DNA from 3 places in the Janthinobacterium sp. HH104 genome. Region 2 is predicted to be linked to each of the others. Evidence: predicted binding sites of a transcription regulator. Region 2 holds the regulator's gene; each other region holds the start of a gene.
The links. Region 2 encodes FNR, which switches genes on or off when oxygen is low (the NO sensors DNR and NnrR bind a similar motif). Its sites were predicted from a motif close to TTGATNNNNATCAA; they were not measured.
Positions count from the first base shown of each region.

Region 1: the regulator FNR is predicted to act here: its motif matches at 3,029-3,042, upstream of JAB6_RS25685 (PAS domain-containing methyl-accepting chemotaxis protein).
Region 3: the regulator FNR is predicted to act here: its motif matches at 2,268-2,281, upstream of JAB6_RS21010 (bacteriohemerythrin).

Region 1 covers NZ_LRIB01000054.1:224,324-229,352, reverse strand. The annotation lists gene JAB6_RS25700 (nucleotide pyrophosphohydrolase) at 1-71, shown strand, start outside; gene JAB6_RS25695 (hypothetical protein) at 120-908, shown strand; gene bamE (outer membrane protein assembly factor BamE) at 905-1,213, shown strand; gene JAB6_RS25685 (PAS domain-containing methyl-accepting chemotaxis protein) at 1,282-2,937, opposite strand; gene JAB6_RS25680 (DEAD/DEAH box helicase) at 3,375-5,029, opposite strand, start outside.
Region 2 covers NZ_LRIB01000033.1:63,204-68,232, reverse strand. The annotation lists gene JAB6_RS12985 (response regulator) at 1-1,284, opposite strand, end outside; gene fnr (fumarate/nitrate reduction transcriptional regulator Fnr) at 1,524-2,282, shown strand; gene JAB6_RS12975 (FixH family protein) at 2,286-2,810, opposite strand; gene ccoG (cytochrome c oxidase accessory protein CcoG) at 2,865-4,247, opposite strand; gene ccoP (cytochrome-c oxidase, cbb3-type subunit III) at 4,252-5,029, opposite strand, start outside.
Region 3 covers NZ_LRIB01000043.1:249,842-254,870, forward strand. The annotation lists gene JAB6_RS21000 (TonB-dependent siderophore receptor) at 1-627, opposite strand, end outside; gene JAB6_RS21005 (hypothetical protein) at 951-1,790, shown strand; gene JAB6_RS21010 (bacteriohemerythrin) at 1,794-2,192, opposite strand; gene JAB6_RS29410 (hypothetical protein) at 2,378-2,533, opposite strand; gene JAB6_RS29100 (hypothetical protein) at 2,685-2,870, opposite strand; gene JAB6_RS21020 (sulfite reductase flavoprotein subunit alpha) at 2,982-5,029, opposite strand, start outside.

The sequences.
Region 1 (5,029 bases), on a different contig from region 2:
TGGAACTCAATGCGCAGAAATACCCGGCGCAGCAGGTACGCGGCGACGCGCGCAAATACAGCGAATACTGAACAGCCATCCGTGCGTGGCTGATGCGCAAAAAAGCGTAGCATCCAGCCATGCGCATCCCTATTTCCCTGCTGCTTGCCTGCCTGCTCCCTGGCCCGGTTGCCCTGGCGCAAACCACGCCCGTGCCGCAGGTGAAAGTGGGCGCCACGCGCGACCCCGTCGATAAATCGTACCGCAAGATGCTGCAGGGCGTGGACCGTTTCGAACGCGACCGTGCGCTGGCGCCGCAAGCGAGCCTGCGCTTTCGTCTGCTGCCGCGCCAGCCTGTCGTGGACATGACGGGCGTGCGGCTGCGCATCGCTGGCGACACCGTCAGCATCCCGTTACCCTTGGCAGAGGACAACAGCTTTGCCCCCGTGCGCAATGCGCAAGCGGCGCGCGAAGATGCCGTGCTGATCGCCAACCGCAAGGCCACCACCATGAGCTGGCGCGCGCAAGTGATCACGCCCGGCTTGCCGCCCGGCACGCGGCGTCTGGGCGACCTGCGCCTGGAATGCCGCGCCGGCATGGATTCGGGCCTGATCTCGAACGACCCGCAAATCATCGCCTGGCTGTCCAGCATGCTCTACAGCACAGACAAGGTGTGTTCCGAGCCGGACGGCAATTACCTGTTCTTCACGGAGCGGCCCCTGTTCGGCGTGACCCTCGTGCATGGCGAGCGCCGCCTGGCGTTGCCGTTCAGGATGCTGTACGCGGGCGGCGAGCAGACGCCCGCCTCGCTGCCCTACTGCGATTGCCAGGTACTGCTTGACCGCACGTATTACGCGCCCTTGTGGGATGCCAGCTGGCCCGACGACACCCTGCTGGAATTTACTTACATGGACGAGGTGGCGCCATGAAGTGGCTGCTGATCGCCATGCTGACGCTGCTGGCCGCCTGCTCCGGCACGCGCGCCTTGCAGGCAAGTAAGAACGTGCCATATGCCACCTTGGAACAGACGGTGCAACCGGGCAGCAGCACGCGCGAACAGGTGCGCGCCGCGCTGGGAGACAGCACGTCCATCCGTTTCGACAGCGGCAATGAAGTATGGATGTACACCTACCCGGCCGCCTCGGGCGCGCAGGGAGAATATGTGATTTTGTTTGGCGGGGATGGGGTGGTGAAGAAGGTGCGCAGCGGAGAGGTGTATCGGGTGAAGCAGTAAAAGTACCCAAAAAGCAAACTGGGGTCGTACCCTGAGGGTACGACCCCGGCCTTTCGCCGTTGGGGTAATTAGCGTGCTTTCAGCAAAGCGCGCGACGCCACGCCCGCGCCCACGCTGCGTCCCATACCAGCTGTCTTGCGCTTGGGCGAGGCCTTCAATTTGAAGATGCCGATCGACTGGGCCACGCTGTCGGTGCGCTGCGCCAGGCTGGTGGCGGCTGCGGCCGCCTGTTCCACCAGCGCCGCATTCTGCTGCGTGATGCCATCCATGTGGATGACGGCCTGGTTGACTTGCCCGATGCCCTGGTTCTGCTCGCGCGTGGTCGAGGAAATCTCGTCCATCACTTCCGTCACGCGGGCTACCGAGGCGATCACCTCCGTCATGGTGGCGCCCGCATTACTGGTCAGCACGCTGCCCGCATTCACGGTGGCGATCGAATGGTCGATCAGGTTTTTCACTTCTTTCGCCGCTGTTGCCGAGCGCTGCGCCAGGCTGCGCACTTCGCCGGCCACGACGGCGAAACCACGGCCGTGTTCGCCCGCGCGTGCCGCTTCCACGGCCGCGTTCAAGGCGAGGATATTCGTCTGGAAGGCGATGCCGTCGATGAGACCAATGATGTCGAGAATCTTGCGCGACGAGGTGCTGATCTCGTCCATCGTGGTGACCACTTCGCTGACGATGGTGCCGCCCTTGGCCGCGACGGTAGACGCCTGCGCCGCCAGCTTATTGGCCGTGTCCACGTGGTCGGCGCTGTTCTGCACCGTGGAAGTCAGCTCTTCCATGCTGGCCGCCGTCTGCTCGAGGCTGGAAGCCTGCGATTCCGTGCGGCTGGACAGGTCCATATTGCCCGTGGCGATCTCGGCCGTGGTGACGCGGATATCCTCGAAGTTGGCGCGCACGTCGCCGATGATGCTGTGCAGGTTGATATTCGTCTGGCGCAAGGCCGCCATCAATTGGCCCATGTCGTCGTCGCGCACTTTGTCGATGACGCCCGTCAAGTCGCCGCCAGCCATCTTGCGCGCCACCGTGATGGCCTCGCCCAGCGGCGCGACGAGGGAATTGTGCAAATGGGCCCAGAAATACAGCATCAGCGCCACGGCCGCGGCGGCAGCGCCGCTGAGCCAGCTGCGCGTGGCCGTGCTCGTGTCGCCATCGATATTCCACACGGCGCAGCCGAGAATGGCCAGCACCACGCCAAAGACGATGCAATGCAGGGCCAGGTCTTGCGACAGGCTCAGCTTGCGCCACTCGGCCAGCTTGGCGGCCAAGCCCTGGCGCACGACGCGGCCATTGCGGATCGCCAGCTTGGCGCTATTACCGTCTTTAAAACTTTTATACAGGGCTGCCGCTTCGTTGATCTGCTCGCGCGTGGGCTTGGTGCGCACGGACATATAACCGATCGGGCGGCCGTTTTCGATGACGGGCGTGATATTGGCGAAGACCCAGTAGAAATCGCCATTCTTGCAGCGGTTCTTGACCATGCCGGTCCATGGCATGCCGGTCTTGATGGTATCCCACAGGTCGGCAAACGCTTCGGCCGGCATATCGGGATGACGCAGAATATTCTGTGGCGCACCCAGCAGTTCTATTTCTGAAAAACCGCTGACTTCAATGAAATACTGATTGGCGTAATTGATGTTTCCTTGTAAATCCGTCGTGGAAACAATCGTCATGCCTTCATTTAATACGTATTCATTTTGCGTGATAGGCGTATTGACCCGCATCGTCGCTCCTCTATTTTTTTTCAACTAGCATAACAAAATCATAAAAACAATATACCACATCAAGCACCCATGATATATCGCCTCGGCGACAGTGACACTGATCAAACAATTTAATAAAAGCTAATTCATTTATGTTTTAGAATTTACTTTGATTCAACTTGATTGATTTTATTGAATGTAAAATTCAAATTGCGCGCAGAGACAATAATTAATAAAAAATTATTTATTGGCGAAGCAGGCAATAAATACGGCGTATGCGCCGATAAAAAGGCGCAAGGGAACTGGTGCAATGGCCGGCACGTGGCGACGACTGCCGCCAACCATAACGCGGCAACAATATTCATTTCTTGAGGGAAAATAAAAACTGGCGCGAATGCGCCAGTGGGGGATGTGTCTCCAATCCGCGACACAGGCGCCGAAGCGCCCGTGGGGATGGCTTACTTGTAGGTCTTACGGGGAGGCGACTTCGGACGCGGTGGCGCAGGCTTGCGCTCCGTCGTGCCATCGTCCAGGCTGATGCGCAGCTTCTGGCCCGAGACCACGACCGATTTCAGGTGGTCGAGGATTTCCGGCGGCATGCCTTCCGGCAGGTCCAGCACGCTGTAGTTGTCAAAGATATCGATGCGGCCGATATGCTTGGCTTCCAGGTTCGCTTCGTTGGCGATGGCGCCGACGATGTTGCTTGGCGTCACGGCGTGTTCGCGGCCCACTTCGATGCGGTAAGCCGTCACGCCTGGACGTGGGCGTTCCTTCTTCGGCGCGCGCGGCGCAGGGGCTGCGTCGCCCGCGTCCGCTGGCGCATCCTTGAACGCTGGCGCGGACTTGGCGGCGAACGGCTTGCGCGGCGCGGCTGGCGGCGCCAGGTCCGGCGCGTCGCCGTCGCGGCTGATGCGCAGCTGCTGGCCCGCGACCCACACGGTTTTCAGCTGGTCCAGCAATTCTTTCGGCATGCTGTCCGGCAAGTCCAGGACGCTGTAGTCGTCATAGATTTCGATGCGGCCGATGTTTTTCGAATCGATGCCCGCTTCGTTGGCGATGGCACCCACGATATTGCCTGGTTTCACGCCATGCTGATGACCGACTTCAATGCGGAAGGTCTGCATGCCGGCGTCGGCTGGACGCTGGATGCGTTCCTTTTTCGGGAAGGCCGGGCGTTCGCTGCGCTCGTTACGGTCGAAGCGGTCGCCCCGTTCCGGACGGTCGTTGCGTTCGAAACGATCCTGACGCACTGGACGGTCGTCTTGCCACGTGGCTTGCTCGCGCGCCTTGTTCTTGTCCAGCAGCAGCGGCGTATTGCCACGCGCCATCTTCGCCAGGGCAGCGGCGATTTCGATGGCGGGAATGTTTTGCTCGCGTTCGAAATCCTCAATCAGCGACTGGAACTGTTCCAGTTCGCCCAGGGCCAGGGTTTCGCTGATCTGTTCCTTGAACTTGGCGATACGCACGTCGTTGACGGCCTGGATCGTTGGCAGTTCCAGCATGCCGATCGGCTGGCGGGTCGAGCGTTCGATGGCTTTCAACAAGTTCTTTTCACGCGGGGTGATGAACAAAATCGCTTCGCCGCTGCGGCCGGCGCGGCCCGTGCGGCCGATGCGGTGGGTATAGCTTTCCGGATCGTGCGGCACGTCGTAGTTGACGACGTGGCTGATGCGCTCGACGTCCAGGCCGCGGGCGGCCACGTCGGTTGCCACGAGGATGTCGATCTTGCCGTCTTTCAACTGCTGGATCGTGCGCTCGCGCTGGGCTTGCTGGATGTCGCCGTTGATGGCGGCAGCCGAGAAGCCACGGGCTTGCAGCTTGCCGGCCAGCTCTTCCGTACCCAGCTTGGTGCGGGCGAAGATGATCATGCCGTCAAACGCTTCCGCTTCCAGGATGCGGGTCAGCGCGTCGAGCTTGTGCATGCCCGACACCAGCCAGTAGCGCTGGCGGATGTTGTCGGCCGTGCCCGTCTTGGCGGCGACCGTCACTTCGGCCGGGTTCACCAGATAGGTCGTGGCGATGCGCTTGATGACGGAAGGCATGGTGGCCGAGAACAACGCCGTTTGATGGCCTTCCGGGGTTTCTTTCAAGATACGTTCGACGTCGTCGATAA
Region 2 (5,029 bases):
GCCCGCCACGCGCACCATGGTCAGATACTTGCGCTGTTCCGTATCGAGCTTGGTATTGCCCAGCAAATACACCATGCCCAGCACGGCATTGAGGGGCGTGCGGATTTCATGGCTCATGTTGGCCACGAAATCGCTCTTCGCGCGGTTGGCGGCCTCGGCCCGGTCGCGTTCCTGCTCCAGTTCCGCCGCGCGCGATTCGAGTTCCTGCTGCAGGCGGTCGCGCTCGCTCATCAGGCCGTTGAACGCCTCCGTCAGTTCGCCGATCTCGTCGCGCTGCTGCACCGGCACGGGGGTGAAACGGCTGCCGCTGGTACGCAGGGCCAGCAGGGTGTCGCGCAGGCGCACCAGCGGCGACAGCAGGCGCACGGTGACCCAGCCCAGAACAAATGCGGCTAGCAGCGAAGCGAGGATGCTCCACAGCACCAGCCGGTACAGCACGCCATCGAACGGTTCGAAGGCGTCCGCGACGGGCAGCGAGGTAGCCAGCAGCCAGTTCACCGATTTCAAACGCTTGAAGCTGTTGACGGCCGTGATGCCGCGGCTGTTCGTGCTGACCATGCTGCCTTCGCCATCTTCCTTCAGCAGCTGGGTCGTCGTCAGGTTGGCGTTCGGCTGGCGCGGCTGCAGCAAGCGGCTGGTATCGGGATGCAGCACGTAGCGCGGCACGGCGCCGCGCGTGAGGATGAAGTAATAGCCGCTCTTGCCGATCTTTTCCGAGCGCAGACGCCCCAGCAGGTTGTCCTTGTACAGGCGCAGCACGCCGATCACCACGCCGGCCACCTGGCCATCGGCGGCCAGCACGGGCGCCACCATCTGCACGATGGGCATGCCGCTCGACTTGCCGAGCATCGGCTCGGTGATCATGGGCTGGCGCGTGCGCAGCACGGTCTGGAAATACTCGCGCTCGGCAACGTTGATGCCGGCGCGCCCCGCCACTTCCGGCATGTCGGCCACGACGGCGCCATGTGCATCGAGCACCAGCACGTCGTCGAACAGCACCAGCATCGAGCGGCGCGAATAGTATTCGCGCAATTGGGCCGGCTGGGCCATCAATTCCGGCGGCTGCTGCCTGGCCGTCAGGGTGACGATCTGCAGCAGCATGCCCAGCTTGTCGTCGAGCTCGGCAGCGGTGCGGCTGATCAGGGACGACTGCTGGCTCAGCAGTACTCGCGTGAAGTCGTCGCGCATATGCTGCACCTGGATCATGGTGACCAGCGCGATCATGGCGATCGAGGTCAGGCTGGTGGCCAGCGCGACTTTTGCTTTGATGCCGAGAGGCTTCATGATTTCCTTTTCAGTACCGGGCGGCACAGGCGGCAGATAATGCTGTTAGGAATTTTCCTATCAATACATCAAGTTGGCAAGCGGCGCCGCGCAAATGGCCCTCCCCGCATGGGCTTTTGACGATGTTGCCATATAATTAAAGTCGGAACGTCGTTTATTCGCCGAAATTGCGGTGAAATTGGCACACGGCAACCCTGTATGCAGTAAACTTGTTGTTGCATTTTCTAAAAGGTACCGACATGACTGAAGCGCTACTCACTCCAACCTTGCCCACAGTGACCGTGGAAGCGTTGCGTGCGCGATGCTCGACCTGCAGCATGCATCAATTGTGCCTGCCGATGGGCCTCGATATGGGCGACATGGACAGGCTGGACCAGATCATCGGCCGCCGCCGCAAGATCGTGCGCGGCGCCTCGCTGTTCCGCATCGGCGACTCGTTCCAGAACCTGTACGCGATCCGGCTGGGGCACTTCAAGACGTACCAGATCAATCCGGGCGGCGAGGAGCAGGTGACGGGTTTCCAGATGGCCGGCGAACTGCTGGGCATGGACGCCATCAGCGCCGACCGCCACCACTGTAATGCGGTGGCGCTGGAAGACAGCGAAGTGTGTGAAATCCCGTTTTCCAGCCTGGAACAATTGCTGGGCAATATGCCGACCCTGCTGCGGCATTTCCACCGCATGATGAGCCAGGAAATCACGCGCGAGCAAAGCGTGATGCTGTTGCTGGGCAATATGCAGGCGACGCAGCGTTTTGCCGCCTTCATCGTCAACCTGGCGTCGCGCTACGAAGCGCGCGGCTATTCGAGCAGCAAATTCCAGCTGCGCATGTCGCGCGAGGAAATCGGCAACTACCTGGGCCTGACCATCGAGAGCGTCAGCCGTTTATTGTCGAAATTCAAGAAGGAAGGCTGGCTGCGCGTCTCGAACCGCGAGATCGAGATCCTGCAACCAGCCAAGCTGAAAGCCATTACGGCCGGTACCGACGTCTGCAAGTAAGGCTTATAACTCTTCGTCCGCATGCAGCGCGATGCTGCGCTGCACGGGCCAGGTCCAGATGCCGGACAGGCGCCACTCGCGCTTGTCGTTTTCCACCAGCACCTGCCAGCGGCTGCGCTCGAGCATCGGCAGCGCGACCGAGAAATTGCCGGCCGCATCGGGCTGCACCAGCAGCTTGATATCCTTTTCCGGCAAAGTCGCATGCGCCAGGTGCAGCTGCAACGGCCCCTGATAGGCCTTGCCGAAGCTGTGCACGGAACCGGTCAGGCGCGCTGACGCCACGTCGTACGCCAGGCTCGTATCCATCGCCAGGTCGCTGGCGATCGTGTCGCGCTTCAAATCCTGGTTGATCGCCTTGCCCTGCTTGTAATAATCGCCCACCACCAGCGCGTCGGGCTGCGTAAACGCGATATAGCCCATGAAGCTGCCGACGACCACGGACAGGCCGGGACCGATCATCAGCAGCCATGGCCAGCGGTGCTTGTACCACGGTGCAACGGGAGGCTGCAGTTTCAGACTGTCGGACATGGTATTTCTCCTGTGTAAACGGCCAGCCCCCATGCGGGGACCGGCCTTCCTGCATTAACGCGGCACGATGAAGACCGCGCTTTCACGCACATGCAGCGACGGGTCGTCCAGCGATTGCAATTCGATCGCAATCTTGTTCGAGCCCTTCTCGCCCACGCCGTGCGGCACGCGCAGGCGGATCGGCCAGCCCAGCGTTTCCGTCGGCTGCAAGGTCACTTCTTCGCGCGTCAGCAAGGTCAGGCCCGGCAAGCCGGAAGCGCTGATTTTAAAATGCTGGCTTTGCTCGGACGTGTTCATGATCTGCAGGCGGTAGACGTTTTCGATCATGCCGTCTTCCACTTCGCGTCCCATCGAACCGCGGTCGCGGATCACGTCCATTTTCAGGGGCGTGCGCAGGGCCAGCGAGGTACATACGGCGATGATGATCAGGGCCAGGATGGAAGTGTAGATCAGGACGCGCGGGCGCATGGCGCGCTGGCGTATCTGCTTCGAATTGAAGTTGTTTTCCATCGCATGGTCGGTGCTGTAGCGTATCAGGCCACGCGGCCGCTCGACCTTGTCCATCACGCTGTTGCAGGCATCGACGCAGGCGGCGCAGCCGATGCATTCATACTGCAGGCCGTTGCGGATATCGATGCCGGTCGGACACACCTGCACGCACAGGGTGCAGTCGATGCAATCGCCCAGCTTGTCGTTGTTGCCGGCCTTCTTGCTCATGGCGCCGCGTGGTTCGCCGCGCTTGGCATCGTAGGTGATGATCAGGGTGTCCTGGTCGAACATGGCGCTCTGGAAGCGCGCGTAGGGGCACATGTATTTGCACACCTGCTCGCGCAGCCAGCCCGCGTTGCCGTAGGTTGCCAGGCTGTAGAACAAGACCCAGAACCATTCCCAGGGACCGAAATTGAGGGTGGTCACCTCGCGCGCCAGTTCCTTGATCGGCGTGAAGTAGCCGACAAAGGTAAAGCCCGTCCACAGGGCGATGGCGCCCCATACCACATGCTTGGCCGTCTTCTTGAATGCCTTGCGCACGGACGGGCCCTGCTTGTCGAGGGCCATGCGCGCGCTGCGCGTGCCCTCGATGCGGCGTTCGACCCACAGGAAGATTTCCGTGTATACCGTTTGCGGGCAAGAGAACCCGCACCACACCCGCCCGGCAATGGCCGTGACGAGGAACAACAAATACGCACAGATGATCAGCAGGGCCGCCAGATAGATGAAATCCTGGGGCCACAGCACGACGCCGAAAATGTAGAACTTGCGCGTGGTCAAGTCGAACAGCAGGGCTTGCCTGCCATTCCAGGTCAACCACGGCAAGCCGTAGAACGCGAGCTGGGTAAGCCATACGCATACCCATCGCCAGGTAGCGTAGCGTCCTTTGGCCTCGCGAGGGTAGATCTGCTCGCGGGCCGCATACATCTTGATGACTTGAGGTTCCATTACATCATTTCACGGGCGTCTGAGGATTCGACAGGCTCCAGACATACGCCGACAGCACGTGTACCTTGGACTCGCCGAGGAAATCGCTGAAGGCCGGCATGGTGTTGCTGCGTCCCTTGCGTACGGTTTCCATGATGGTATCGGCGCTGCCGCCGTACAGCCAGACCTTGTCCGTCAGATTCGGCGCACCCAGCATCTGGTTGCCCTTCGCATCGGCGCCATGACAGGCCATGCAGGCGCCAAACTTGGCTTTGCCCAGCACGGACTTGACGGGATCCGAGGTCGAACCGGACAGGCTGAGCACATAATGGGCCACGTTCTCGACATCCTTTTCGGAACCGAGGGCGGCGCCCATCGGTGGCATCTGTCCATTGCGGCCGTGCAGGATGGTGGTCTTGATGATGTCGGGTTCGCCGCCATACAGCCAGTCCTTGTCCGTCAGGTTGGGGAAGCCCTTGTTGCCGCGCGCATCCGAACCGTGGCATTGCGCGCAGTAGGTCAGGAACAGGCGCTGGCCGATGGCTTGCGCCTGCGGGTCGGCGGCCACCGTCTTCAAGTCCTGGCTCAGGTACTTGTTGAACAGGGGGCCGTAGTCGGCTTCCGCCTTCTTCAGCTCTTCCTCGTACTGGCCCGTCGATTTCCAGCCCAGGCTGCCGGCATAGTTGCCCAGGCCCGGATACAGGAACAGGTAGGCCAGCGCGAAGACGATGGTGATGTAGAACAGCCACATCCACCAGCGCGGCATCGGCGTATTGAGTTCCTTCAAGTCCTCGTCCCAGACG
Region 3 (5,029 bases), on a different contig from region 2:
GAAGCGCTGGTCATCCCAGCGGCCCATGATCAGGCCGGCGCTGGCCTGGAACTCCTTCGTAGGCCGCTTGCGTATCATGTTGATGGTGGCCGACGGATCGCCCGTGCCGCCCATCAAGCCGGTGGCGCCGCGCACGACTTCGATGCGGTCGTACAAAATCGTGTCTTGCAGCGGCGCATTGCCGCCGCGCGCCATGCCGTCGATCTGGAGATTATTGATGCCGAAGCCGCGTGCATAAAACCGCGTGCGCTCCGTGTCGTTCTGGCCCACCTGGATACCCGTCGTCTGCGCCAGCGCCTGGTCCAGCCGCACGGCGCCCAGGTCGTCGAGCAACTGGCGCGTGATGACACTGACCGATTGCGGCGTTTCGCGCAAGGTCAGCTCCATGCGCGTGGCGCTATGTGCTTCGCCTGCCGTGTACGACTGCGTGCCTTCCGTCGTCGCCGTCGACTGGCCCAGTACGGTGACGGCCGGCATGGTGACGTCGGCCGCGGCCGCGGCCGCGGCCGCGTCGGCGGCCTGTGCCGGCAAAACCACGCCGGCGGCAAGGCTCAGCAAGCTGATGTGTAACAGATGGGGGCGCAAGGCGGGCTGGCGCGAAGAAGAGGAGACTGTCGTTGATTGCATCATTTTCCTGGAATATTTTTAGTCGTGAGTGTTCCTATCTCGTCTGGCGAGGTGCGCAGTAGCTGGGGGGATGGCGTGACGCTGGCCCGTGGTCTGGCTTGGATAGCAGTTCCACCGCAAGGCCCGGCGCGGACGGGCAGTGGAAAGGAAGGGCGCGCGATTCCCTTCAATTTCGTGAATAGGAATCATTATCAATATAGGTGGTATTTGCCAAATAATCAAGCGTGCGCACCAAAACTGTGCAGAAGCCCATGGCGGCGTAAGGTCTGGCCTTCTGCGATAATGCAGGCGCTGACAAATATTTTCCTCATTGAAAGAAATGCATGCGTACATGGATCGCTTGTGCCGGATGGTTGTGTGTCGTGTCGCTGGGCCAGGCCCAGGAACACGCGCCGCCGCCGGCAGTTCCCGTGCAGTTGCAGAGCGCCAGCGTGCCGCCCGCCGCCGATACCATGCCAGCACCTCTTGCGCCGGTCACGCCCGCCGCGCCAGCGGAAGAGGCGCTGCCACCGCAAACGGTGACGATCACGGCCAGCAGCGACGCCAAGGCGCCGCGCGTGCGCTTCACGGCTTACCGCGAAAGTTATCTGACGGCCAGGAAAGTGTGGCAAGTGTCGAGCGGCAGCGTGGTCATGGCCCTGCGCCTGATTCCTGCCAAGCTGAGCGCCACCATCGACGACGTGCGCGTAGCCTTGCAAGGCAATGGCGCGCCCATGCCGATCAAGGTGTCCGACGGCGGCGTGTTTGTCGTGCCGCTCAACGACGATATCGCTGCGCAAGATGGCACTTTCCTGGTGAACAAGGGCAGGGGCGAGCTGACGGCGAATATCGTTCTGCAGCCCGCCGTGGCGCGCGATGCGTGGAACGTCACGCGCGTGGGGCAAGTCTTGCACGACGCCCGGCGCGCCGTGCGGGCCATCACACCGTGGTACAAGCGGCCGTTCGCCAGCGATGTGCAATCGCTGGCCTTTTGCGCGGCCGAGCGGGGCAGTGCCTTGCAGTTGATGGATGGCGAGCAATTGATCGCCACCTTGCCCATGAACGAGCAGGCCGTCAACGACATCAACCAGCCCGTGTTTTGCAAGATTTTCGATGGCGAAGACAAATACCCGGGACACTACCGCGTGGTCATGCCCGAGCAGGCGACGGTGCTGCTGCTGTAGAGGCTAGTTGGGCTGACGCTGCACCAGTTCCAGCGCCGCCGCCAGGGCCAGGTCCATGGTGGCCTGGTGGAAGATCAGCCATTGCGGCAACAGCGACAGCGCATGGCGTCCCTGTTCCAGGTCGCCTTCATCGACGGCGGCCCAGGCATGGTGCAAGCCGCTGAGCACGCGCGCATGCTGTTCGCGGTGGTTGGCCAGCGAGGGAAAGGCGATTTGTTCCATCAAATCCTCCTCCTCGCGGAAATCGCGTTCGACGGCCGCAATCAGTTCGCGAAACGCCACGCTGAAATGCTGGTCGCCCAATTGCTGCAGCCGCGCCAGCTCCTGAAACAGCGCCTCATGCGCCTCGTCGATGACGGGAACACCCAGCGCCATCTCATCCTTCCAATGCGATTTACCCATGCCGATGCTCCCGGTTAAGTCCGTCGCGGTGCGAAGCGGACTGTTCCAGTGTGGGCGCAGCGAAGAGGGAAATCCATGACCTGGATCAAAAGTATGGTGAAGAGGGGGCGAGGAAAACAAAGCAAAAACAAATGGATGTAGGAACCAATTTCCCCTCCGTAATAAAGCGGTTTCAGCGATGCGTCTTATTGCCGAGGCCAATGGCTCCACATGGCATGCGCATCGACATTGGGCACCTGCAACTGCTGCCCGGCGGATAGCTGCATCGTATCCCTCAACACGAGGGGCGCAAGCATCAGGGCCGACAGGGCAAGGCAGGCCAGCACTTTGAGCGTCAACATGGTCGTCTCCCGGTGTCCCGGCGGCGGCGCGGGGATGCGGGGCCTGCCGGTCACTTCCATATGTACTACCATGCTTGCAGTTTAGTTCACCTGGTCGTAACTTCAACTTATTGCTGTGATGCACTGCACCAGTTCGCCTGCTCCCAGGGGCCTATTTGGCCTTGCGGCTGCGCCGTGGCTTGCTTGCGGGCGGCAGGAAGGAATCGAACCACACTTGCGTCAACTGCCGCGTATTTTTCGCCGCCTCGCGCTTGACGGCGGCCGTGGCGTGGCCGCGCGCCGTGTTGGCGATGCGGTTGGCGGCGCTCAGGTACATGCTCATCCAAGGGTTTTTCATGACTAGCCTCGCAGACAATGGGTGGGGATGTCTCCACTCTAGTCCGATGGCGGGCGCTGACCGTGCGCCTGCCCACATAGCCGGGCGGTACTGGCGATAGGCTGAGCCAGATCAATACACGTCGCGGCGGTAGCGCCCGGCCGCCAGCAGGGTGTCGAGGCCCTCCTGGCCCAGCACTTCTTGCAGTACAGCATCGATTCCTGTGGCCATGCCTTGCAGGCTGCCGCACACATAGACGATGGCGCCTTGCGCCAGCCACTCGCGCAGCTCGTCAGCGTTGGCGCGCAGGCGGTCCTGCACGTATTGCCGGGTTTCACCATCGCGCGAAAAGACCTTGTCCAGGCGCGCCAGGTGGCCAGTGTCTAGCCAGCCTTGCAACTCTTCACCGCAGACGCTGTCAAAAGCTTGCTGGCGCTCGCCGAACAGCAGCCAGTTGCGGGCCAGCCCCGCCCGCTGGCGCGCGCGCAGGTGGGCACGCAGGCCTGCCAGGCCGGAACCGTTGCCGATATAAATGCAGGGCACGTCGACCAGGGCGGGTGCGAAGGCGGGATTGGCTTGCAGGCGCAAGCGGATGGGGCTGCCCAGCGTGGCGAAACGGGTCAACCAGCCGGAAGCGAGGCCATGGCCCTGGTTTGCCTCGCCCGCATGGCGTTCCTGGCGCACCAGCAATTGCAGTTCACCATCGGATGGCAGCGAAGCGAGCGAATAGCTGCGGGGCGCGTGGTGCGCATTGTCCGCATCGCCCTCGCTGCCATCCGCGTTGCGGGCGATGATTTCCGCCAGCGCGCCCGCTTCCCAGCTGGCGCCGGCAGGGCCCGTCAAGGTGATTTCATGCAATTCGCCACCCAGGCTGCCCGGGTTGAGCAGCACGCGCCGCGCCAGGCGCCACTCGGCATACGACGCTTCTTCCTGTACGCCGATGGCGTCGATGGCGCTGCCGCTGCAGCGGGCCAGTGCTTGGGACCAGTCGGCCAGGGCGGCGGGGTCGTGCTTGTCCACTTCGATCAGCGGGAATAATGGATGGGCGCCCAGCGCTTGCAATTGCTGCGCCAGCGCATGGCCAAAGCCGCAGAAGGCGCTGTAATGGCGGTCGCCCAGGGCCAGCATGCCGAATTCCAGGCCCGCCAGCGGCGTGCCCGATGTTGCGTGCAGCAGGCGCGCGAAGCGGCGCGTGCCGTCCGGCGCCTCGCCTTCGCCAAAGGTGCTGGCGATGATCAGCGCCCGTTCGTACTGGCGCAATTGCGCAGGATCAAACCGGTCCAGCGACTGCACGTCGACGGCGACCCCGGCCTGCTGCAGGGCGCGCGCGCTTTCCAGGGCCAGGCGCTCGGCCTGTCCCGACTGGCTGGCGTAGGCGACGAGGGTGGGCAAGCCGGTATTTTTCTTGTCCGCTGCGCCGGCGCCCAGCATGGCGCGCTGCGCCTGGATTGCCCGTTTTGCCTTGCGGCGGCCCAGGTACAGCATCCAGCCCGTGATGGCGAACAGGGGCAGGCCCAGGCTGGCCAAAGTAACGATGATGCGGCCCGGCAAGCCGAAATACGTGCCCATGTGCAGCGGATAAATGATGTTGACGAGGCGTGCACCGAGCCCCTGCTGGCTGTAAGGTTCGTTTTCCGTGACCGTGCCGTCGGCCGGTGCAATGCTCATGCGGCTGCGCGCCCGCTCGTGCGGCGCATCGCTGGCCAGCCACGTGAATTGCACGGCTTCGCCGGCGCGCGTGGGTAGGCGCACGCTGGCCAGGGTCCAGCCGGCGGCGTGCTGCTGGAAGCTGGTCCAGGCCAGGCTGATGTCGACGGCGGGCGCCTTCTCCTTGCCGCCGCCTTTTTTCGCGGGCGCCTGTGCCATCCTTGGCGGCTTGCCGGCCCAGGCGTCGATATTGTCGCGCACCACGTCATAGCTCCAGTAAATGCCCGTCAAGGTCAGCGCCACGTAGACGACCAGGCACCAGGTACCGGCCACGGCGTGCAGATTCCACAAAAAGGAGCGGCCCTTCAGGGCGGGATCGAAGGTCAGCCATGTGCGCCAGTCCAGCGGACGGCGGGGCCAGCGCAGATACAGGCCGGACAATGCCAGACCCAGCAGGCACAGGGCCAGCGCACCCGCCACTTGCCGGCCCGGATCGCGCGGCAGCAGCAGCCAGCGGTGCAGCGATTCCGTCC